DNA from 3 places in the Brachybacterium halotolerans subsp. kimchii genome. Region 3 is predicted to be linked to each of the others. Evidence: riboswitches for the same ligand, from Rfam matches in the RefSeq annotation. Region 3 holds a riboswitch; each other region holds the start of a gene.
The links. A riboswitch is a leader RNA that binds a small molecule or an ion and turns the genes downstream of it on or off. The one in region 3 is predicted to bind thiamine pyrophosphate.
Positions count from the first base shown of each region.

Region 1: another riboswitch for thiamine pyrophosphate. It lies ahead of Bra3105_RS04405 (ECF transporter S component); the one in region 3 lies ahead of Bra3105_RS13080 (TenA family protein).
Region 2: another riboswitch for thiamine pyrophosphate. It lies ahead of thiC (phosphomethylpyrimidine synthase ThiC); the one in region 3 lies ahead of Bra3105_RS13080 (TenA family protein).

Region 1 is NZ_CP086254.1:967,892-975,495, reverse strand. Features, by position in the region: gene Bra3105_RS04410 (ATP-binding cassette domain-containing protein) at 1-1,712, opposite strand, end outside; gene Bra3105_RS04405 (ECF transporter S component) at 1,709-2,413, opposite strand; TPP riboswitch at 2,489-2,595, opposite strand; gene Bra3105_RS04400 (hypothetical protein) at 2,876-3,454, opposite strand; gene Bra3105_RS04395 (M13 family metallopeptidase) at 3,462-5,615, opposite strand; gene Bra3105_RS04390 (hypothetical protein) at 5,706-6,548, opposite strand; gene Bra3105_RS04385 (ADP-ribosylglycohydrolase family protein) at 6,783-7,604, shown strand, end outside.
Region 2 is NZ_CP086254.1:2,634,627-2,642,230, reverse strand. Features, by position in the region: gene Bra3105_RS11900 (purine-cytosine permease family protein) at 32-1,537, opposite strand; gene Bra3105_RS11895 (ADP-ribosylglycohydrolase family protein) at 1,562-2,569, opposite strand; gene Bra3105_RS11890 (GntR family transcriptional regulator) at 2,566-3,300, opposite strand; gene Bra3105_RS11885 (Ltp family lipoprotein) at 3,369-4,196, opposite strand; TPP riboswitch at 4,468-4,578, shown strand; gene thiC (phosphomethylpyrimidine synthase ThiC) at 4,578-6,335, shown strand; gene Bra3105_RS11875 (MFS transporter) at 6,447-7,604, shown strand, end outside.
Region 3 is NZ_CP086254.1:2,911,579-2,919,182, reverse strand. Features, by position in the region: gene Bra3105_RS13105 (carbohydrate ABC transporter permease) at 1-712, opposite strand, end outside; gene Bra3105_RS13100 (carbohydrate ABC transporter permease) at 712-1,683, opposite strand; gene Bra3105_RS13095 (aconitate hydratase) at 1,943-3,904, shown strand; gene Bra3105_RS13090 (YetF domain-containing protein) at 3,950-4,522, shown strand; gene Bra3105_RS13085 (SLC13 family permease) at 4,535-5,710, opposite strand; TPP riboswitch at 5,804-5,898, shown strand; gene Bra3105_RS13080 (TenA family protein) at 5,889-6,578, shown strand; gene tenA (thiaminase II) at 6,575-7,234, shown strand; gene Bra3105_RS13070 (MGH1-like glycoside hydrolase domain-containing protein) at 7,289-7,604, shown strand, end outside.

The DNA of each region.
Region 1 (7,604 bases), 1.9 Mb from region 3:
ACCGCGACGAGCACGCACGAGAGGAGACCGAGCTGCCAACGGTCGATCGCGAAGGAGCCGACGGCCGCTGCCACGGCGATCGCGATGGTGGTCAGCGGGTTGAGCGTGTCTGCGGGGGCAGGACGGGGACGGTGGGGCGGACGGAGGGTGGTGTCGTACGTCGGTGTCGGTGTCGAGTCGCGCGCGGCGCCGGGCACAGCCGACTCCGGGGCGGTGGGAAGCGTGTCGTCGTCGCCCGTGCTCACGTGCTCCGCGAGGTCCAGGCTCACGTGCGCGCGCGTGATGAGATCGGGGTCGTGCGTCGCGGCCAGCACCGCGCAGCCGCGCGCGGTCGCCTCCCCGAGCAGGGCGAACAGCTGGGTGCGACGCTCCAGGTCGAGTCCCACGGTGGGCTCGTCCAGCACGAGGAGGGCGGGTTCCTGGGCGAGGGCGGCGATGATCGCGAGGCGTCGTTGCTCGCCCCCGGAGAGCTCGAAGGGCTGAGCGTCCGAGAGGTGCGCGAGGTCGGCGCGCCGCAGCAGGCTCTCGGCGAGTTCGGAGTCGTGCGCCCAGGGCGAGGCGGTGACCTCAGCGCGCACGGTGCGGGCGACGAAGGAGTGCTCGGGCTCCTGAGGGACGAAGGCGATCTTGGTGGGCTCGGGATGTTCGAGGTGTCCTCCGGCCGGATCGGCGAGGCCCAGGATCGTGCGCAGCAGCGTGGTCTTGCCGCTGCCGCTCGGCCCGGTGAGGACCGCGACACATCCTGCGGGGACGGCCAGGTCGATGCCGTCGAGGAGGGGCGAGGCGATGGTCCGCTTCCCCCGGGCTTCGTCCCGTCGTCGCCGTCGCGCGATCGAGACCTTCGAGAGCGACAGCACCGGTGCGCCGCACGTGCCGGATGCGCGCGCAGGGGCCGGCATGGCGGCCGGGTCGGGAGCGGCGGCCGGGTCGGGCATGGCGGCCGGATCGTGCTGCTCGAGGACGTCGTCGGGAGCACCGTCCGCGAGCACGTGCGCCTGCGCTCCGAGCACGATCACGCGGTCCACGTGCGGGGCCCAGCCCTCGGCGTCATGGTCGGCGACCACCAGGGTGCGATCTCCGACCGCATCCAGGATCGCGGCGCGGACCTCGCGGGCCGTCGGCCGATCGAGCATGCTCAGCGGCTCGTCCAGCAGCAGCGCACCGGGGTCCAGGGCCAGGGAGCCGGCGAGGGCGAGCCTCTGCTGCTGCCCGCCGCTGAGATCCCACGGCGACGTCGCGGCGTCCAGCCCGACGCGCGCCGCGTGCAGGGCGGAGGTCACGCGGCGCTGGATCTCCTCGCGGTCCAGCGCCGCGTTCTCGGGACCGAAGGCCGCGTCCCGGCCGACGCTCCCGCCGATCAGGGCGTGCAGCGGCTGCTGCAGGAGCAGTCCGCGCTCGCCCGGCCGGGTGGGGCCGGTGGCATCACCCGCGAGGTCGCCCGTGCTGGTGTCGAGCAGGCCCGTGAGGGCCCGGAGCACCGTCGACTTGCCGCCGCCGCTGGGCCCCGTGAGCAGCACGCGCTGGCCGGCCGGGATGTGCAGGGTGAGGTCGTCGATCGTCGGGTGGGAGCGGGTCGACGGGGTCCAGGTGACGGCCTCGAGAGCGAGCGGCACGGCGGCGTCGGACGCGGGACCCGTTCCGTCGGGAGCCGCGTCGCCGCGTGCCACGTCGGATCCGGAGCCCGTCCCGAGCACCGTCGGCCCCGCGCTCATGCGCGCGACCGCCGTCCCCACTGGCGCCCTGCCGGGAAGGCGCTCAGGGCGCCGGTCGCACCGAGGGCGCGAACGATCAGCCACCCCAGCACCCCGCACAGCAGCGCGCCGGAGACGATGAAGAAGCCCAGCAGCGCCCAGGCTGAGGCCCAGGACCACTCGGGGTAGTAGGAGAAGCGCTCGTACACCCATTCCAGGATTCCCGAGAGTGCGCCGCCGGCGATCGCCACGGGCAGGGTGAAGCGGCGGTAGGCGGTGACGAGGAACGCGATCTCGACGCCTCCGCCCTGCAGCAGGCCGCTGACCACGGTGCCGATGCCCCACTGCCCGCCGAGGACCATCTCGAGGACGGCGGCGATGACCTCCGCCAGCACGGCGGCGCCGGGACGGCGCACGATGAGCATCGCCACCAGCGCAGGCAGGAACCACACGCCCGCGAGCAGCCCCACCGACGGGGGCAGGACGGCCTGCAGCGGGGTGAAGAGCGTGTACACCTGGCCCCAGGCGAGGAACACGAAGGCGAAGACGACGCCGATCGCGACCGTCAGCACGAGGTCCACGGTGCGGTAGGCCGGCAGCGGCCGACGTGCGAGGGCGCCGCTCGCCGGTGCTGGTGCCGGTGTCGGTGTCGGGGACGCGCCGGTCGCCGCGGTCTTCTCGGCGCGCGCGGACGAGGCGGCGGGGGTGGAACTGGTCGACATCTGGTTCTCCTTCCGATGCGGAAGGGGCCGCGAGGCCCGTCGGCCCCGGATGCAGTCATCCGGCGCGGCGGACATCGCAGAAGAATCCCGACTCCCTACGCCGGTCTGAACCGGATCAGGTTCGAGGGTCTGCGCTCTGTGCGCACTCTCAGCACCTCTGCGGTGCTCCCCTGTCTGTGGATGTCAACGTCGATGATATCGCGCAGGGCGGTCGGTGCACCCTCGGAATGTGCGCCAGATCGCCAGGGTCGGCCGACGCCCGACGGCTCGTGCGAGGCGACGGGATCCGACGGTCCCGTCCCGACCGGTTCCCGAACGGGCGAACGGGCGAAGGGGCGAACGAGAGCGAGAAGTACGAAACGGTTGCCAAGAGCGCTCTTGGCAACCGTTTCGTACTTCTCGCGACGCAGACGGGGCGCGGATGGGCCGAAGAGCGGTCGGCGGGGCTTCAGCGCGCGCGGATCAGCGGCGGGCGCGGATGGCCTGGTCGATCGCCTCGGCGGCGGCGCGGGGATCGTCGGGGGAGAGCAGGAAGTGGGTGCCCTCGCGGCCGATGATCTCCACGAGCGTCCCGGGGCGCGAGACCATCAGGCGGTACGAGGACCGCTGCTCGCCGGTGGTGAAGACCTTGCGGCCGGGCAGCGCCTCGATGCTCCCGCTCTCGGGCGAGATCACGCGCCCGCGGCGCCAGCCGAGCCCGCCCACCGTCGCGCCGAGCGATTCGCCCGGGATGCGGCGCAGCTGCACGGTGCGGAAGTCGGCGACGGGCCAGGCGGGGCGCGGCAGGAAGCCTCCGAGGCTCACGGTCACCCCGTCGCCCTCGACCACGAACCGGGTGGACAGCCGCATCCACGACCAGAAGGCGTACACGAGCACGGCCAGGGCGAGCACCAGGCCCAGCACGACCGTCTCGCCCCGCGCCCAGGCGAGCGCATACCCGGCGATGCCGACGCCGATCACGACGCTCATGCCGATGCGGGTCCAGCCCACCGCGCCGGGCGTCGTCCGCCCCACGTGGAAGGGTGCCTCGGGCCTGCTCACGCCGTCCTCACCAGATGCTCACGCGGTCTTCGGGCGCGCGGTACATCGCATCGTCCTCACGCACGTCGAAGGCCGCGTGGAAGGCGTCGAGGTTGCTCGCGATCGCATTGCAGCGGAACTCGGCGGGGGAGTGCGGGTCGATCGCCAGCATGCGCGCCGCATCCTGCGCGCGGGACTTCGCGCGCCACACCGTGGCCCAGGACCAGAACACGCGCTGCAGTCCGCTCATGTCGTCCAGGCGCGGCGGGTTCCCGCCGGAGCGCGCGATGTAGGCCTTGATCGCGATGGTGAGCCCGCCCAGGTCGCCGATGTTCTCGCCGATCGTGAGACTGCCGTTGACATGGGGCAGCTCGCCGCCGCCGTCGGTCGCGCCGCTCGCGGCGGTCGCATCGTCCGCATCGTCCGCACCGGTCGCGTCAGACGCCTTCGCCTCAGCCTCCACCTGCTCGCGCAGCACGCGCGGGGTGAGGGCGTCGAACTGGTCGATGAGCGCACGGGTGCGCTGCTCGAAGGCCTCGCGGTCCTCGTCGGTCCACCAGGAGCGCAGGTTCCCCTCGCCGTCGTACTTCGAGCCCTGGTCGTCGAAGCCGTGCCCGATCTCGTGGCCGATCACGGCGCCGATGCCTCCGAAGTTCACGGCGTCCTCGGCCTCGGCGTCGAAGAACGGCGGCTCGAGGATCGCGGCGGGGAAGACGATCTCGTTCGCGCCCGGGTTGTAGTAGGCGTTGACGGTCTGCGGGGTCATGTGCCACTCGTCGCGGTCGACGGGCCCGTCGAGCTTCGCGAAGTCGTGGGCAGCATCGTGCATGCGGGCGGCGCGGACCGAGGCGACGAGGTCGTCGGGGTCGAGCTCGAGGCCCTCGTAGGTGCGCCACACGTCGGGGTAGGCGATCTTCGGGGTGAACAGCTCGAGCTTGGCGAGGGCCTTCTCGCGGGTGCCCGGCGTCATCCACGCGAGCGTCGAGATCGACTCGCGGTAGGCGTCCAGCAGCGCGCCGACCAGCTCCTGCATGCGCGCCTTGTGGTCCGGCGGGAAGTGCCGGGCGACGTAGTCCTGCCCGATCGCGAAGCCTACGGCCCCCTCGACCAGCGAGATGCCGCGCTTCCAGCGCTCGCGCAGCTGCTCGGCGCCGGAGAGGGTGCGTCCGGAGAAGTCGAAGTCCTCCTCGACGAAGGCGGAGGAGAGGTACGGGGCGAAGGCGCCGACGGTGTGCAGGGCGGCCCAGGTGCGCAGCACGGCGAGGTCCTCGGCCGCGAGCAGCGGGGCGACGGCCTCGACGAACTCGGGCTGGCTCACGCAGACCACGTCGAAGGCGCCGGCGGGCGCGCCCGTGCCCTCGACGTACGCGTCCCAGGGGAACGTGGGGGCGAGGGAGTCCCGCTGCGCGGCGTCCATCGGGTTGTTCGACTTCTCGCTGTCGCGCAGGCGCACCCGGTCCACGTGGTACGCCGCGAGCCGCGTCTCGAAGTCCATGACCGCGCCGGCCAGGTCGTCCGCGTCCCCGGCGACGAGTCCCTCGCGGCCGGGCAGGGACGCGAGGTCGGCGAGGCGCGCGAGATGGCCGACGTAGGCCTCGCGGATCGGTGCGTAGCTGTCCTCGCGGTAGTAGGACTCGTCGGGCAGGCCCAGCCCGCCCTGGTGCAGCTTGATCTGGTAGCGGGAGGAGTCGTCGTCATCGGTCCACACGTAGGCGTGCAGGGCGCTGGTGCCGGCCACGGGGGAGGCGAGCAGGCGCACCAGATCCGCGAGCGAGTCCGTGGAGGCGACCTCGTCGAGCAGCGGGACCAGTGGGGCGGCGCCGGCGGCCTCGACCGCGTCCTCGTCCATGAATAGCCGGTAGAGCAGGCCCGCGCGTCCACGATCCGTCTCCGGGGCGTCGCCGGATGCGAGCGCCGCGGCGAGCTCGGGATCCTCGGCGGCCTCCTCGACGATGGCGCGCACGCGCTCCTCCGCGAGGTCCCGCAGGCGTCGGAACTCCCCGTCGGACGCACGATCGGCGGGGATCTCGTGCTCCGCGAGCCAGGTGCCGTTGACGTGCCCGAACAGGTCGTCCTGCACGCGGATCGAGTCCGAGACGCCGCTGCGGTCCAGGCCCGAGCGGATCTCGGATCCGGCCGGTGCTGCGATCGGGGCGCTGTCGGAGGGGACGGCATCGGTCATGGTGACTCCTTCGTCGAAGAGGGTGGCATTGGGCGGTCGGTCCGTCGGCGGACGCGCTCCGCGCGCCGACAGCCGCCCGGATCGCGGGGATCAGAGGGTGGACAGTCCCAGCAGCGCGAGCGCGGCGGTGAGCACGCCGATCCCGAAGGGCGCGTACGCCCACAGGGTGTGCGGGCGCTCCCCCGGGCTGCGGCGCTGCAGGATCAGGGTGGACAATCCCGTCGCGATCGACAGCACGATGGTGCCGATCGTGAGCACAGGGGAGAGCACGATCAGCACGGTCGCGCCGATCTGGAAGAGGGCGGTGCCCACGACGTCCAGGACGCGCAGCACCATCGAGCGGGGCACGCTCACCTTCTCGGTGAGGAAGGTGCCGACGGCCTCGGTCGCCCACGCGGAGGGGGCGGCGATCCGGCGCCGCGCGCTCACCGTCTGCGCGGTGGCCAGGACGATCCAGACCAGCGCCGTGCCGAGCCCGAGCCAGATGCCCATGGGGCCGACGGCCTCCGAGGGCCAGAGCAGGCCCGCGAAGAGCACCGCGGCCAGGCGCAGCACCTCCTCGACGCTCGAGCGCACCGCCATCGGTCCGGGGTTGACGGCGAGGCGCCTCTGGACCTTCGAGACGAACATGCTGGTGACCACGACGACCACGAGCTGCAGGGCGCCGAGGGCGATGCCGAGCACGAGGGGCAGCGGGGTCGAGGGCGTCGCGGGCAGGCAGACGAGCACGAGGACGACGGCGACCGCGGGGATCACGAGCGAGACGATCGACAGTCCGCGCACGAGCGCGCTGACGATCTCCGCGCCCGTGGGCGGATGGTCGTGCCCGGTGTGGTCGTGGGGGTCCGAGCCGTGCGGGTCGCTGCTGCAGGAGGCGGCCTCGCCGGGGACCTCGGGATCCGCGGCGGAGGACGGGGAGGACGAGGTGGTCATGGAGCTCCTTCGAAGTCGCTCCACTGTATCGGCCGTGCCTGGTGCTCCGCTGGTGGCAGGGCCCTCGAGGAGGCGGGCGGAACACAGGGCGTCGGCGCGGATGCGCTGGTGCGCGACGTGTCCGGGCCGCCGATCGTCACGTCCGTGTGAGGTTCTCCCCACCGGGGGCCATGTGCGTCCGGGGACCGGACATTCTCCCGGACATGGCCCATGGTCGTGTGGAAACATGTCCTCGTGACCCGCGACCAGCCCTGCGACGACGCCCGGACCTCGGACGGCGACGTCCTCGAGCGCGCCATCGGCGCGGTGGTCGCGGCGGCCGCGGGCGACGCCCTGGGCGCACCGTACGAGTTCCAGGGCCCCATCGCCCCGAGCGAGGACGTGGGCATGATCGGCGGCGGCGTCCTGGAGTGGGGCGAGGCGGAGTGGACCGACGACACCTCGATGGCGATCGTCGTCCTCGAGGCGGCGGCCGCGACCCCCGGCACCCACGACCTGCGCACCGCCTCCGCCCTCGATCAGATCGCGCGCGAGTGGTACGCGTGGTCGATGGGCACCCCGGACATCGGCGCCCTGACCTCGACCGTCATGCGCCGTGCGGCCGACGTGGCCCGCGGGGCCGGGCACTCCATGCCCCATGCGAGCGACCTCCAGCAAGCCGCCGAGGACGCGCACCGCGACCTCCCGCGGGTCGCGGGCAACGCCGCGCTCATGCGCTCCCACGCGAGCGTGCTGCCCTATCTCTTCTCCTCCGACGAGGACACCGAGGACGCGATCCGCACGATCTGCCGCCTCACCCATGTCCACCCCGACGCGGTCGAGGCCTGCGTGCTGTGGGGGTTCGCGGTGCGCCACGCGATCCTGAGCGGCGAGATCGACGTGCGCGTGGCCCTGGACCATCTCCCGGAGGACCGCCGCGAGCTCTGGCGGGAGCGCATCGAGGAGGCCGAGTCGGCGCGCCCTGTCGACTTCCCGCGCAACGGCTGGGTGGTCGCCGCGTTCCAGGGGGCGTGGTCGGCGGTGCACAGCGTGCTGCCCCTGCCCGAGGACCGCTTC
Region 2 (7,604 bases), 280 kb from region 3:
GGTCCTGTCGCCGCGCCCGAGACGCCGCCGCTCATGCGTCGCGCTCCACGCCGCGCAGACCGACGAGGGCGTACAGGATTCCGCCGATGACCGCGGCGAGCACCCATGCCATGCCGTTGACCCCGATCCACGTGTCGAACAACGGGCCGGTGTACCAGGGCGTCGAGCCCGGACGGATCTGCATGAACAGCGCGGCCACGGCGATCGCGACGACCCACGGCACGACGGCGGACCAGCGCACCCCGCCTGTGTAGGAGTACCTGCTGCCCGGGGTGAGGTCCAGCAGTGCCACGGGGTCGTAGCTCCGCCGCTTCGCGAGATCGACCAGGAAGATCCCGACCCAGGCGGAGATCGGCACGGCGAGCAACGAGATGAAAGTGATGAACGGACCGTAGAAGCCGTCGGCGACCAGCAGGAACAGCAGCGAAGCGGTGGTCGTGACCACGACGTCGACGATCACGGCGTACACGCGCCTCACGCGCAGCCCGAGCGTCAGAGTCGTGAGCCCGGCCGAGTAGACCGAGAGATGGTTGGACAGCAGCAGCCCCACGAAGGAGACCAGCAGATAGACCACCGCGATGGAGTGCGGCAGCGTGCTGCGGATGGCGTCGAGGGGATTGGCGGACGCCGCGATCGCCGCGTCGGACGCACCGAGCATCGACCCCATCGAGATCATGACCACGAGGGGGATGCCCGCACCCGCGGACGCGGAGGCCACGAGCGACAGCGCACGGACGGAGGGCGCCTGGTAGCGGGCCATGTCGGCCCCGGAGTTCGCCCAGCCGATGCCGGTGCCCGCAGCGATCGTCCCGATGCCCGTGAGCACCGCGGCAGTGGTGCCGTTCGGCGCCTGAGCCACCTGCGCCCAGTCGATCCGGAACACGAGGAAGGCGAGGATCACCAGGTTCACCGCGCCGAAGATCCAAGTGGACCACTTCTGGACGACCAGGATGATCGCGTGCCCCATGCCGGAGACGGACACGGTGAAGCCGACGAACAGGACGACCCCGACGACGGCGACCAACGGGGCGGACTTCGCATCGGCGCCGGTGCCCAGGACCAGCGACGCGATGGTGACCACGGCGAGCGCGGCCGTCGAGGTGTTGACCGTCTCCCAGCCCAGGCGGGAGAGCAGCGCGACCAAGGTGGGTCCTGCGTTCCCGCGCGTTCCGAAGACTGCCCGGGACAGCGTGAGGCTGGGGGCACCACCGCGGCGGCCCGCGATCGAGATCAGCCCGACGACGGCGAAAGAGCCGAACGCGCCGATCACAGCGACGAGTACCGATTGCCAGACGGAGAGCCCGAGGGCGATGAGGCTGACGCCCAGCGGCAGTCCCAGCACCGAGATGTTGGCGGCGAACCACACCCAGAACAGCTCCAGGGGATTGCCGTGCCGCTCCCCCTTCGGGACTGGCTCGATCCCCCGCTGCTCGAGGGCTCCGGGGACGCCATCCTCTGCCGGGAGCGTGCCCGTGTGAGGGACATCAGCGGAGTACGAGGGCGGGGCGGTCACGGGGTCGGGAATCTCGGTGGGCATCATCGGCACCTTAGGGACGAGGTATCAGGAGCGCAGGGCGAGGAGTCGCCGTGCGAGGAGCATGAGGTCGAGGTCGTTGACCTGTTGGACGTTCTGAACGGCAGAGGCGGGGAACGCGTCGGCTCCGTGCACTGCGCCGAGCACCGCGCCGGCCATGGCGGCAACGGTGTCGGTGTCACCGCCGAGGGAGGCCGCGGCGCAGAGGGCACCGAAGGGATCCTCGTCCCCCCGTTCGACGAGCAGGAGCGCGGAGACCACCGATTCCTGGGACTGCACGGACGTGCCGACCACCTCGTAGAGGAAGTCGTCTGCGACCTCGCGACCCATCCCGCGAACAGGGCCGCGGAAGGCGCCGAACCGCTGCGCGATAGAGCCACCCGCAATCCAGTTCCCGCGCGTCGCGCCGTCGGCCGCGGCCGTCCTCGCGGCCTCGAGGGCCTGGTCGACGTCAGCGCCGTCCACGCCCGCCGACACCGCGGCGGCGATCGCTGCAGCGCCGGAGATCCCCAAGCCGGTGTTGTGGGTGACCCTGCTGGCCTGGACGACGGCGTCCATCAGACCCTCCCCCGGAGCGTGGGCGATGCCCACGGGCGCGATGCGCATCGCCGCACCGTTCGTGGTGCCATAGCGGCCGGTCTCCTCGACAGGCACGCCTGCCTGCAACTTCGCGAGCGCTGCGCGTGTGGAGGGGCCGAGCAGGTCGAGGGAGCCGCGCGCGATCATGTCCTGCTCCCAGGAGATCAGCGCCTCGGCGAAGTCGTGTTCGTCCACGCGGCCTCCCCCGTCGATCGCGAGCCGCGCAAGGATCAGCGCCTGCTCGGTGTCATCGGTGATGGAGCCCGCGGGCATCCCGGGGGCGATGGGTTGATCGGGCGCCCCGGCGACGAAGCCGTCGATCCGTCCGTAGCGGTCGCTGATCTGCTCGCGCGAGAGTGACTGGGTGGGCATCCCCAGGGCGTCACCGATCGCGAGGCCGAGCAGTGCGCCGTGCGCACGGTCGAGAACCGTCGTCGGGTGTCCGGCCGCGCTCATCGTTCACCGCCGAAGCTCAGGGCGAGCGTGAAGTGCCGGGGGTCCAAGAGGGAGACGACGTGCTCGACGAACCGCCCGTCGGCGTCGAACGAGGTGCGGGCAGTTCGGAGGAAGGCCTCACCGGCGTCGCGGCGCAGGATCCGTGCCTCCCGCTCGTCGAGGAGCCGGACGTCGGCCCGCTGGATCCCCTGCACGGGGACGAAGCCCGCCGCCTGGAGGGAGGAGGCGAGGGAACCCTCGACGAGACCCGCTGTGGGGAGATCCGCGAGCATCCCGACGGCGGGGACCGTGGCGCACTCGAAGGAGACCGGGACCTCCTGCCCGTCGGCGATCCGCAGACTGCGCACACGGCGCACCGCGACGGCCCTGCTGAGGGCGACGTCGGCGGGCAAGAGGGGCACCTCGGACCGTTCCACGGCCTCGATGGCAAGGATCTCGGCGCTCACATCGCTGCCGGCGGCAGCCATGGACTGCGTCCATCCGCGGTCCTGATCCAGCTGGTGGCCGTCGAAGATGACGAAAGAGCCGCGCCCGGTCTCCGTGGCGATCAGTCGCTGGTGCTGCAGCTCGCTCAGTGCCTGGCGGATGGTGCTGCGGGAGACCCCGAACTCCTCGGCGAGGCGGTGCTCGCCCTCGAGCTTCGCTCCGGGCTCGTACTCCCCTGCGCGAATGCGTCCGGCGAGCGTGTCGACGATCGACTGACGCTTGCTCCGCGCAACCTGTGTATACATGTAGCTACATGTACACCATGTGCACCCCGGAGCACCAGGGGCGTCCGCCCCAGCGCCCAGCTGACCGCTCAGTCGTGCAGGTGCTTGATGGCGTAGTCCGCCTGCTCCTTCGTGAACTGCTCGCCGTACTCGGAGGTGAGCTGCTCATGGATCTCGTCGTCGGACATGCCCCCGGTCTCCTCGTAGAGCTTGGCCTTCTCCAGCGCGTTCTTGTTCCAATCGGCGTCCAGGTGGTCGACCGCGTAGGTGGCGGTCTCGTCGCTGTAGCCCTCGAAGACGAGCGTGTCGCGGATGCCCTTCTTCGACGAGTAGAGGATGTCCGACTGGGTCTTCGCGTCGGCGAGCGCGCCGTCCTTGTCGTCGGGGTCGACGTCCGTGCCGTCGGCAGCGGAGTCGCCGGAGTCGTCGGCATCTGCCGACGAGTCATCGTTCGGGGTCGCGTCGACGGTGTGGTCGGACGGCGTGGCGGAGTCGCTGGGCTCGTCCGACGCGTCGCCGTCGGACGAGGACGCGGAGACCGTGGTCGGAGCGGGCTCATCGGTGACGTCCGCGTTGTTCACGAGCACCACGATCACGATGATGACGGCCGCGATCGCGAGCAGCGCGAGGCACCCGCAGCCGCCCAGCACCCACCACAGCGCCTTGGACTTCTTCGGCGGTTCCTGGCCCTGGCCCGGCGTCTGCGGGGACGCGGAGAACTGCGGGGCCTGCGAGGAGTCCGCGTACTCCGGAGCGGGGGCCGGGGATCCGTAGGCGGCGTTCGCCGAACCATAGGGGCCGCTCGCCGAACCATAGGGGTCGCCGGCGGAGCCGTAGGCGCCATGCGCGGACCCGGCGTCGGGGAACCCGGAGTTCGCGGAGCCGTTGTTCTCGGGGGAAGGGGTGGAGCTGGTCATCTGTCGTTCCGTTCGGAAGGAGGCGTGCGCGGGCCGCCGTCGCGAGGGTTCGCGAACCCGGCAGCGTGCGCGGAGGAGGGACGGCAGGGAGGGCGCCGGGGAGAACTCTACGGACATCTCGGACGGCCGACCCGACGTCTCGCGGCCCGACGCCGCGGCGGACGGGTCCCCACGCCGTCAGGCCGGGTTCGAGGCCCGCGTCCACGTCCGCGACCGCTGCCGGGCGCGGACCGCCAGCCGTGACCGCACGTCCTCCGTGCTACGGTCGTCGCCGATCCCTCGGGTGCCCGTCGCAACGGGCTGAGATCGGACTGACGCTGTCCGAGTACCGACCGAACCTGCTCCGGGTCATGCCGGCGAAGGAAGAAGGAGAGCGACTGCATGTCTGCACGCCCCGAGAACTACCCCACCCACGCCCTCGGCCACCTCGAGGACCCTGCGCACGACATCCGCGTGCCGATCACGAGGATCTCCCAGGACGACTCCCCCACCGGGGCGCCGAACCCGCCGCTCGAGGTCTACCGGACCGCCGGTCCGGGCAGTGAGCCCGAGGAGGGGCTGCCGCCGCTGCGCGAGAGCTGGATCCGCGATCGAGGCGATGTCGAGGAGTACACGGGCCGCGCCCGCGACCTGGCCGATGACGGCCGCGGGGCCGTGCGCCGCGGCGAGGCGAGCGCCGAATGGCGCGGTGCGCGTCGTTCCCCGGTGCGCTCGCTCGAGGGCCGACGGGTCACGCAGATGCACTACGCCCGTCGGGGCGAGATCACCCCCGAGATGCGCTTCGTGGCACTGCGGGAGGACTGCGACGTCGAGGTGGTGCGCGAGGAGCTCGCCGCAGGCCGGGCGATCATCCCCGCCAACGTGAACCACCCCGAGGCCGAACCGATGATCATCGGCCGGCGCTTCCTGGTGAAGATCAACGCGAACATCGGGAACTCGGCGGTCACCTCGTCGATCGCCGAGGAGGTCTCCAAGCTCGGGTGGGCCACCCGCTGGGGCGCGGACACCGTCATGGACCTGTCCACGGGCGATGACATCCACACCACGCGCGAATGGATCCTGCGCAACGCGCCCGTGCCCATCGGCACCGTGCCGATCTACCAGGCGCTCGAGAAGGTGAACGGCGACGCGAACGCCCTGACCTGGGAGATCTTCCGGGACACGGTGATCGAGCAGGCCGAGCAGGGCGTGGACTACATGACGATCCACGCGGGCGTGCTGCTGCGGTACGTGCCGCTGACGGCGAACCGGGTGACGGGCATCGTCTCGCGCGGCGGCTCGATCCTGGCCGGCTGGTGCCTCGCGCGCCACCGCGAGAACTTCCTCTACGAGCACTTCGACGAGCTCTGCGAGATCTTCGCCCGCTACGACGTCGCCTTCTCGCTCGGCGACGGCCTGAGGCCCGGATCCCTCGCGGACGCCAACGACGCCGCCCAGTTCGCCGAGCTCGACACCCTCGCCGAGCTCACCGAGCGCGCCTGGGAGCACGACGTGCAGGTCATGGTCGAGGGCCCGGGCCATGTGCCGCTGCACCTGGTGCGCGAGAACGTGGAGCGCCAGCAGGAGCTGTGCCACGGGGCGCCGTTCTACACGCTCGGCCCGCTGGTCACGGACGTCGCCCCTGCGTACGACCACATCACCTCGGCGATCGGGGCGACGGAGATCGCCCGCTACGGCACCGCGATGCTCTGCTACGTCACCCCGAAGGAGCACCTGGGGCTGCCCGATCGCGACGACGTGAAGACGGGCGTGATCACCTACAAGATCGCCGCCCATGCGGCTGACGTCGCCAAGGGCCACCCGGGCGCCCGCCAGCGGGACGACGCCCTGTCGAAGGCGCGCTTCGAGTTCCGCTGGCGTGATCAGTTCGGGCTGTCCCTGGACCCGCAGCTCGCCGAGGAGTACCACGACGAGACCCTGCCGGCCGAGCCCGCGAAGACCGCGCACTTCTGCTCGATGTGCGGGCCGAAGTTCTGCTCCATGAAGATCTCGCAGGACATCCGCGACGAGTTCGGCGACGAGGCCGCCCAGCAGGAGATCGCGGCGGCGGGCATGGCGGAGAAGTCCCGGGAGTTCCGCGAGCGCGGCGGGACGGTGTACCTGCCGGAGCCGGGGGTCGGGGTGCCGGTGGGTGAATAAGCTCCCATGACCCGAGGACCCCTTCTGAACGTTGGTGGACGCTCGCCGCACACCCGACACATTCCGACACACGCCGACGCGCACCGGCCGGCGACCTCCACAATCATTCCCATGCCCCCGACGATGGACCCCTCCTCCAACGCGCTCGAAAACAGCTCCGCGCGCCCCGCTCCCGGCTCTGGCACCGCTGCCGGCCCCGACGCGAACGTGCCCCTGCGCGTCTCCTCCGCCGCCGACGTCAGCAGGATCCTGTCCGCGCTCGGATCGCGCGACCCGAAGGCGACCGCGGTGATCCTGCTGGCCCTCGGCGGGATCTTCATGGACGCCTACGACTTCTCCTCGATCGCCTTCGGGCTGCCCGCCATCAAGGAGCAGTTCGGACTCGACGGGTTCATGACGGGCCTGGTCAACGCCTCGATCATGGTCGGCGCGGTGGTCGGGGCCCTGGCCGGCGGGTACCTTGTGGATCGCTTCGGCAGGTACCGGCTGTTCATGGCGGACATGGTCTTCTTCGTCGTCGCGGCGCTCGGCAGCGCGCTGGCACCGGAGGTCTGGTCCCTCATCGGATTCCGGTTCGTCATGGGCATCGGCGTCGGCCTCGACATCCCTGTCGCCATGGCCTTCCTCGCGGAGTTCTCCCGGCTGCGCGGCAAAGGCAACCGCTCTCAGCGCGTCAACGCGTGGTCCCCCGCCTGGTACTTCGCGACCGGCACCGGGTACCTCATCGTGCTCCTGTGCTTCTGGCTGCTGCCCGCCACCCAGCAGGACCACCTCTGGCGGATCGTCGTCGGCTTCGGCGCCGTGCCCGCCGTGATCGTGCTGCTGGTGCGCCGACGCTTCATGGCCGAGTCCCCGCAGTGGCTCGCCGACCAGGGCGACCTGCGCGGCGCGGTCGACGTGCTCTCCAGCCACTACGGGATCACCGCCGAGCTCGATGCCGAAGCCTCCAGCGGCACCGAACGCGCGAGCGCCCGCACCCGGCTGTCGAACGTCCTCGAGCTGTTCTCCTCGCGCTTCCGCCAGCGCACGATCGCCGCCCTGTGCGTCTCCGTGTTCTCGACCTTCGGGTACAACGCCGTCGCCTACGGCACCCCGCTGATCATCGCGACGCTCTTCCACCAGGGCCCGCTGGTCACGATCGTGTCCTCGCTCGTGATCAACATGGGCTTCGGCCTGGCCGGCGGCCTCATCGGCATGAGCGTGGTCAGCCGCTTCGGCTCGCGCCGGGTCACGCTGGTGGGCTTCACGATCCAGGCTGCGGCCCTGTTC
Region 3 (7,604 bases):
TCACGGCGACCAGCGCGACGGTGGCGACGGCGGGCACGGACATCGGCAGCACGAAGGAGATCAGCCGGCGCAGATGGCCGCAGCCGTCGACCTCCGCCGCCTCGAACACCTCGTCCGGCAGCGACATGAAGTGCTGGCGCAGCAGGAAGGTGCCGAAGGCCGAGGCCACCCCGGGGAGGATCAGACCCGCGTAGGTGTTGATCAGGTGCAGGTTGCCCATGGTCAGGTAGTTGACCAGCAGGGTCACGTGCCCGGGGACCATGAGGGCGCCGAGCATCACCACGAACAGCCACTTCTTGCCGGGGAACGGGAGGAAGGCGAAGGCGTAGGCCGCGAAGACCGCGAGCACCACCTTCAGCACGGCCCCGACCACCGTCACGATCAGCGAGTTCTTGATGAAGGCCCCGAAGGGGGCGATGCGCCAGGCCTCGCGCAGGTTGTCGAACGTGAGGCTGCGGGGCAGCCATTTCATCGGCCAGGTGTAGATGTCGCTGTTCGCCTTGAAGGACGTGGTCAGCAGCATGTACAGCGGGATCAGGAAGACCAGGCCGACGGCGATCAGCAGCAGGTAGCCCCACCAGTTGCGACGGAGGGACCCACGGCCTCGGCGCAGTGCCCCCTTCCGGTCGACGGGGCCCGGGGCCGACGGATCCTGCGCGGCGGACGGGTCGAGATCCCCGGACGATGTCCGGGAGGACATGGAGGTCGCCATCAGTAGTGCACCTTCCTCTCGACGAACCGGAACTGGAAGGCCGTGATGATCATCAGCAGCACGAACATGACGGTCCCCGCAGCCGCGGAGAGGCCGACGTTCGAGCGCAGGAACGCCTGCTCGTAGATGAACCAGCTCAGGGTGGTGGTCGAGGACGCCGGCCCGCCGCTGGTCATCACCGCGATCAGGTCGAAGGCCTGGAATGCCCCGATGGTCTGGGTGATGACCAGGAAGAACGTCGTGGGCGAGAGCAGCGGCAGGATCACCCGCGTGAAGGTCTGGAAGGCGCTCGCGCCGTCGAGCTTCGCGGCCTCGAGCACGTCCGAGGGGAGCCCTTGGATCCCTGCCAGGTACACGATCGAGACGAAGCCGACGCCCTTCCAGATCGAGACGATGAGCAGGGCGGGCAGCGCCCAGTGGGCATCGGTGGTCCAACTGGGCGACTGGGCGCCGAAGAGGTCGAAGACGACCCGGGCGAGCCCGTAGTTGGGGTCGAAGATGAACAGCCACACCACCGCGATCGCCGCTCCGGAGACCACGTGCGGCGCGAACACCACACCGGTGACGACCGGGGTGCCGCGCAGCTTCTTGGAGAACAGCGCGGCCAGCAGCACACCGAGCAGCAGGCTGATCCCCACGACCACCACGACCCACACCACGGAGACCCACAGCACCTTGTGGAACGAGGGCGAGGCGAGCATCGACGTGTAGTTCGTCAGCCCGATGAACAGCGGCTGGGGCGAGATGAAGTCCCAGTCGGTGAGGCTGAGATAGAGGTTCGCGATGATCGGCCAGTAGGCGAAGACCGCGATCAGCGCGAGGTTCGGGAAGGCGAACAGCGCGAACAGCGCGTAGCCGCGGCGTCTGCGCCGGCGGCGGGCGGCCAGTCGCTGCGGCGGGAGCGGGCCGAGCCCGGATGCCGCCGATCCTGGGGCGCGATCAGCGGGGAGGGCGGGGGCTTCGAGGCTCATCTCAGAGTGGTTCCTCTCCGTGGAGCTCCATCGTTCGTGCACGACTGCGCGCCGCGACATCAGCAGTCTCGCAGTGACCGTCGTCACCGTAGCAACGGCGCTCTGTTGTGCGCGTGGCTCGCACATAAGTGCACGCCGAGTTCACCCGATCGCCACCTCGTGCTCGTCGCCCGCCCCTGCCCGCGCGCCACGTGGCCTACTCTCGAAAGAGGTCCGCCGTCGGGCCGACGGCGGACCACGATCTCTGGAGGACAGCATCGTGGACATCACCCGAGCGCAGACCGTCGCACACCAGCTCATCGCGTCCCATCTCGTCGAGGGCGACATGGTCCCCGGCAGCGAGATCGGCCTGCGGGTCGACCAGACGCTCACCCAGGACGCGACCGGCACCATGGTCATGCTCGAGCTCGAGGCCATGGATCTGGACCGGATCCGCACCGAGCTCTCCGTGCAGTACGTGGACCACAACCTGCTGCAGACGGACGAGAAGAACCCCGACGACCACCTGTTCCTGCTCTCGGCCGCGCGGCGCTTCGGCCTCTGGTTCTCCAAGGCGGGCAACGGGGTCTCCCACCCCGTGCACCAGGCCCACTTCGGCCGCCCGGGCGCGACGCTGATCGGCTCGGACTCGCACACCTGCGCCGCGGGCGCGCTCGGCATGCTCGCGATCGGCGTGGGCGGCCTGGAGATCGCGATGGCGATGGCCGGCCAGCCGCTCTACGTCGCCATGCCCGAGGTCTGGGGCGTCGAGCTCACCGGCGAGCTGCCGGACTGGGTGAGCGCCAAGGACGTGGTGCTCGAGATGCTGCGCCGCCACGGCGTCAGCGGCGGCGTCGGCCGCATCATCGAGTACCACGGCGAGGGTCTCGCGCAGCTGACCGCGATGGACCGGCACGTGATCGCGAACATGGGCGCCGAGCTCGGCGCGACCGCGACCGTCTTCCCCGCCGACGACGCGGTCCGCGACTATCTGCGGGCCGTCGGCCGCAGTGACGAGTTCACGCGCCTCGAGGCCGACGAGGGCGCGGAGTACGACGTCACCGAGCACATCGACCTGAGCGCCCTCGAGCCGCTGATCGCCGCGCCCTCCTCCCCCGGCAACGTGCGCCCCGTCGCCGAGGTCGAGGACGAGGACGTGTTCCAGGTGGTCGTCGGCTCCTCGGCGAACCCCGGACTGCGGGACTTCGCCGCGTTCGCCGAGACCCTGCGCGGCCGCCAGGCCCACGAGGCCGTCTCGGTCGACGTGAACCCGACCTCCCGGGAGGTCCTCGCGGACCTGATCGCCGGCGGCTGGCTCACCGATCTGGTGGACTCCGGGGCGCGCATCCATCAGTCCGGGTGCCTGGGCTGCATCGGGATGGGCCAGGCCCCCGCGAGCGGACGCAACTCCCTGCGCACCATGCCCCGCAACTTCCCGGGCCGCTCGGGCACCGAGGAGGACTCGGTGTGGCTGTGCTCGCCCGAGACCGCGGCCGCGGCGGCGCTGACCGGACGGATCACCGATCCGCGCACGCTCACGGACGCACTCGGGATCCCGGCCCCGCATCCGCAGCTCCCCGAGGTCTTCACGCGCATCGAGGACATGCTGCAGCCGCCGCTGCCGCTCGAGGAGGCCCGCGAGGTCGAGCTCGTGAAGGGGCCGAACATCTCCTCCCTCCCCGAGTTCTCGCCGATCGACGACGATCTGCGGGCGCCGGTGGTGCTGGTGATGGGGGACGACGTCTCGACCGACGAGATCATGCCCGCCGGCTCGCGCGTGCTGCCCTTCCGCTCGAACATCCCGAAGATCTCCGAGTTCACCTTCACCCGCATCGACCCGGACTACCCCGCGCACGCGGCGGAGACGAAGGACGCGGGAGGCCACGTGGTGGTCGCCGGGAAGAACTACGGGCAGGGCTCCTCGCGCGAGCACGCCGTGATCGCTCCCCGCTACCTGGGGCTGAAGGCGGTCATCGCGGTGTCCTTCGCCCGCATCCACTGGCAGAACCTCGCGAACTTCGGGATCCTCGCCCTCGAGTTCGACGACCCGGAGGACCACGACAGGATCTCCACGGGCGATCTCGTCGAGATCGACGGCATCCACGCGGCGCTCGAGGCCGGCACGGACCTCACCGCACGGATCGGGGACCGGGAGGTCCCCGTGCACCATCGGCTCTCGCCGCGGCAGGTGGAGATGGTGCTCGCGGGCGGACGGATCCCGCTCGCCGCGCGCGAGGCGTGAGTCCCGAGTCGTGAGGCGCGGGTCCCGAGGAACGACAATGGCCCCATGATCGACTGGGACCTCATCTGGCGCGACTACGTCGGGATCAGCGGCAGCGCAGTCCTCGGCGTCGTCGCCTCGACCATCGTGCTGTACGGCTTCTTCTCCCTGCTCATGCAGGTGATCGGCCCGCGCCTGATGGCCCGGCCCAGCGCCGGCAGCTTCGTGGTCCTCGCCGTCGTCGGCGGCATCACCGCGCGCGCGACCCTCGGCGAATCCCCGACGATGCTCGGCGCGGTCGTCGTGCTGAGCACCCTGGTGGTCCTCGAGTACGTCACGGGCAGGTTCCGCCGCGTCCCCCTGCTCCTGCGGCGCACGCGTCCCGTCGTCGTCATGGTCGACGGGGAGCCGATCGCGGCCGGCCTGCGTCGCAGCAGGCTGACGCGCGGCATGCTGCTGGATCGTCTGCGCGTGAGCGGCGTGCTCGCCCTCGACGAGGTGGAGCTGGTGATCCTCGAGGTCCGGGGCACGCTCACCATCGTCCGTCGCGGCAGCCGGATCGACCGCGACCTCGTGTCCCAGGTCGTCGGTCGCGACCGGATCCCCGAGCGCCTGCTGTCGGCCCCCGGGACCGTCTGACGTCCCGCCCGCTCACTCCAGGACGGCCAGCGCGAGCGTCGCCAGGGGCACCGTGATCACCACCGCGACCGCGCCCAGCGCCATGAAGCGCACCCAGGGGATCCGCACGCCCATCGCCCGCATCCGCTGATGCCACAGGAGCGTGGCCAACGACGCCCACGGGGTGATCAGGGGCCCCACGTCCACACCGATCAGCAGGGCCATGGTGGAGGCGGGGTCGTCCGCCGCCGCGCGCTCGAGGAGGAGGAACGCGGGGAGGTTGTCGAGCTCGTTCGCCGCGAGCGCCGAGGCGCCGGCCGTGCGCAGGAGCCCCATCGGCCCCGCGCCGCCGTCGGCCGCACGCAGTACGAACGACGTCGCACCCTGCACGTGCGTGGTCTCAACCAGCACGAAGAGGGCGAGGGCGATCGCGAGCGGACGCCAGGGCACCAGGTGCACTCCGATCGCCTCGCGGCGCCGCACGAGGAAGGCGAGCAGCAGCACGAGCGCGGCGGCGCCCGCCGGGATCCACACCGCCGGGACCACCACGAGAAGGGGCAGTAGCACCACGACCACGCACCCGCTCACCCTCAGCAGCACGCGGTCACGGATCTGCGGGGCGGGCGAGGTCCGGAAGCGCCCCCGCAGGTCCCGGCGATGGAGGATCGCCAGCAGGGCCACCGACCCCACGATCGCGACCAGGGTGGGCACGGCGCTGCGGGCGAGGAACGCCGCGGTGCCTCCGCCCAGGGCATCCCTGGCCAGCAGATTCGTGAGGTTCGAGACCGGCAGCAGCAGTGACGCCGTGTTCGCGAGCCATACCGTGGCCAGGGCGAAGGGCACCGCGGGCACGTCGACGCGCCGGGCCGTGAGCACGACCACCGGGGTCATGATCAGTGCCGTCGTGTCCAGGGAGAAGAAGGCCGTGCACACCACGGCGAGCGCGCACACGGCGCACCACAGCACGGCGGTGCGCCCACGCGCGAGGACGGTGAGGCCGTGGGCGATCACGTCCAGAAGTCCCGCCTCGCGCGCGAGCTCGGCGAGCACCGCGATCGCGAGGACGAATCCGAGCACGGGCGCTACCCGCGCCATCAGCGCCGCGAGATCCTGCGAAGGCAGCCCGCCGCCGAGGACGCACAGCACGGCGGCCAGGACCAGCGCCCCGATCGCGAGCGCACCGGCGCGCCTGCGCAGGAGTCCGAGCATGCTGCGAAGCGTAGACCGCGGGGCCCGTCCACAGGGCCCGCCGCTCCCACGGCGCGGGACGACCTCGTCCGATGCACGCGGCGGCGCTACGCTCGCCAGTGCACGGGGTGCCCTGACCAGGGCTGAGAACACACCCGCTGAACCTGATCGAGCTCGTACTCGCGGAGGGATTGCCGCCATGACACCTGCCCCACGTCCGTCCACCGAGGGCGCCGCCTTCACGGCGTCCCTGCGCCGCCAGCACGCCCAGGCGTGGGAGCGCGCCGTCGGCCACCGCTTCGTGCGCGAGCTGCGCGCAGGGTCCGTCCCGGACGAGGTGATGGCCCGCTACCTCGTGCAGGACCATCGCTTCCTCGATGCCTTCCTGCAGCTGATCGGTGCCGCACTGGCGACCGCCCGCACCCCCGCCGCCCGCCTGCGCTTCGCGCGCTTCGCCGGGGAGGTCGCCGGCGACGAGAACACGTACTTCCTGCGGGCGCTCGACGCGCTCGGGGTGAGCGAGGAGGAGCGCGCACGGATCCCGAACACCGCGGCCACCGACGGCTTCCTCGACGTGTTCCGCGAGGCAGCGGAGACCCGCGACCACGCCGCGATCCTCGCGGTCCTGCTGGTCACCGAATGGCTCTACCTGGACTGGGCGAGCCGGGCGCCCGCTCCTCTGCCCGAGAGCTTCGTCCACGCCGAGTGGATCTCCCTGCACGACGGTCCCGGTTTCCGCGACCTCGTGGACTTCCTGCGCGCCGAGCTCGACGCCGCCGAGATCGAGGACCCCGAGCGCGTGCGCGCCTTCTTCGCGCGCACCGTCGAGCTCGAGAACGACTTCTTCGACTCGGCCTTCGAGTCCGACGGCGAGGAGGCGACGGCATGAGCACCTCCGTCCTGTTCGACCAGCTCAAGGCCGCCGCCGTCGAGGACTGGGACGCCTATGTCCATCACTCCTTCGTGCAGCGGCTGGGCGAGGGCACGCTCCCCCTGGCCGCCTTCCAGGACTACCTGGTCCAGGACTACCTGTTCCTCCTCCAATTCGCGCGGGCCAACGCCCTGGCCGCGTACAAGGCCGACAGCCTCCAGGGCATCCGCTCCGCCGCGGACTCCCTGACCGCGATCGTCACCGAGACCGCTCTGCACGTGCGGCTCACGGCGTCGTGGGGCATCGACCGCGAGGTGCTCGAGACGGCCGACGAGAAGCCCGGCACCGTCGCCTACACGCGCTTCGTCCTGGACACCGGCATGGCCGGGGACGCCCTGGACCTGCAGGTCGCCCTCGCCCCCTGCGCGATCGGCTATGCGGAGATCGGGACCGCGCTCGCGCCGCGCCTCGCCGAGGACGCCGAGCATCCCTACGGCGAGTGGATCGCCGAGTACGCGGGGCAGGAGTTCCAGGCGAGCGCCGCCGCGGCCGCCGAGCGGCTCGACGAGCTCGCCGGCGGCGACCTTCCCGCCCGCCGGCGGGCGCGGCTCGAGCGGATCTTCCGCACGGCCACCCGCATGGAGGCCGCGTTCTGGCAGCAGGCGCTGGGCTGACCGCGGGCGTGCATTCGCCGAGCGCACGAAGACCGTGCGTGCAAGCATGAGGCGGTGAGCACGCACGCGTCCTCCCCGAGCCCGTCCGCGCCGCGGCAGGTCGAGAACCACCAGCCCTTCCTCCACGACCTCGCCGTGGTGCTGCGCGCTCCGCTGCAGGCCTGGTCGGCGCCCGACGGCACGATCACGGGCGCCGGTGCGCAGGGCATATATCTCGGCGATGCCCGCGTCGTCTCCGACCTGACCTGCGAGGTCGAGGAACGGGCCGAGAACGAGGACGAGGACGAGGGGCACCCCACTCTCTCGCCCCTTCCCGCCGAGATGCGCAGCGCACACGAGGTCGTGTTCCGCTGGGTCGTCACCGCACCCG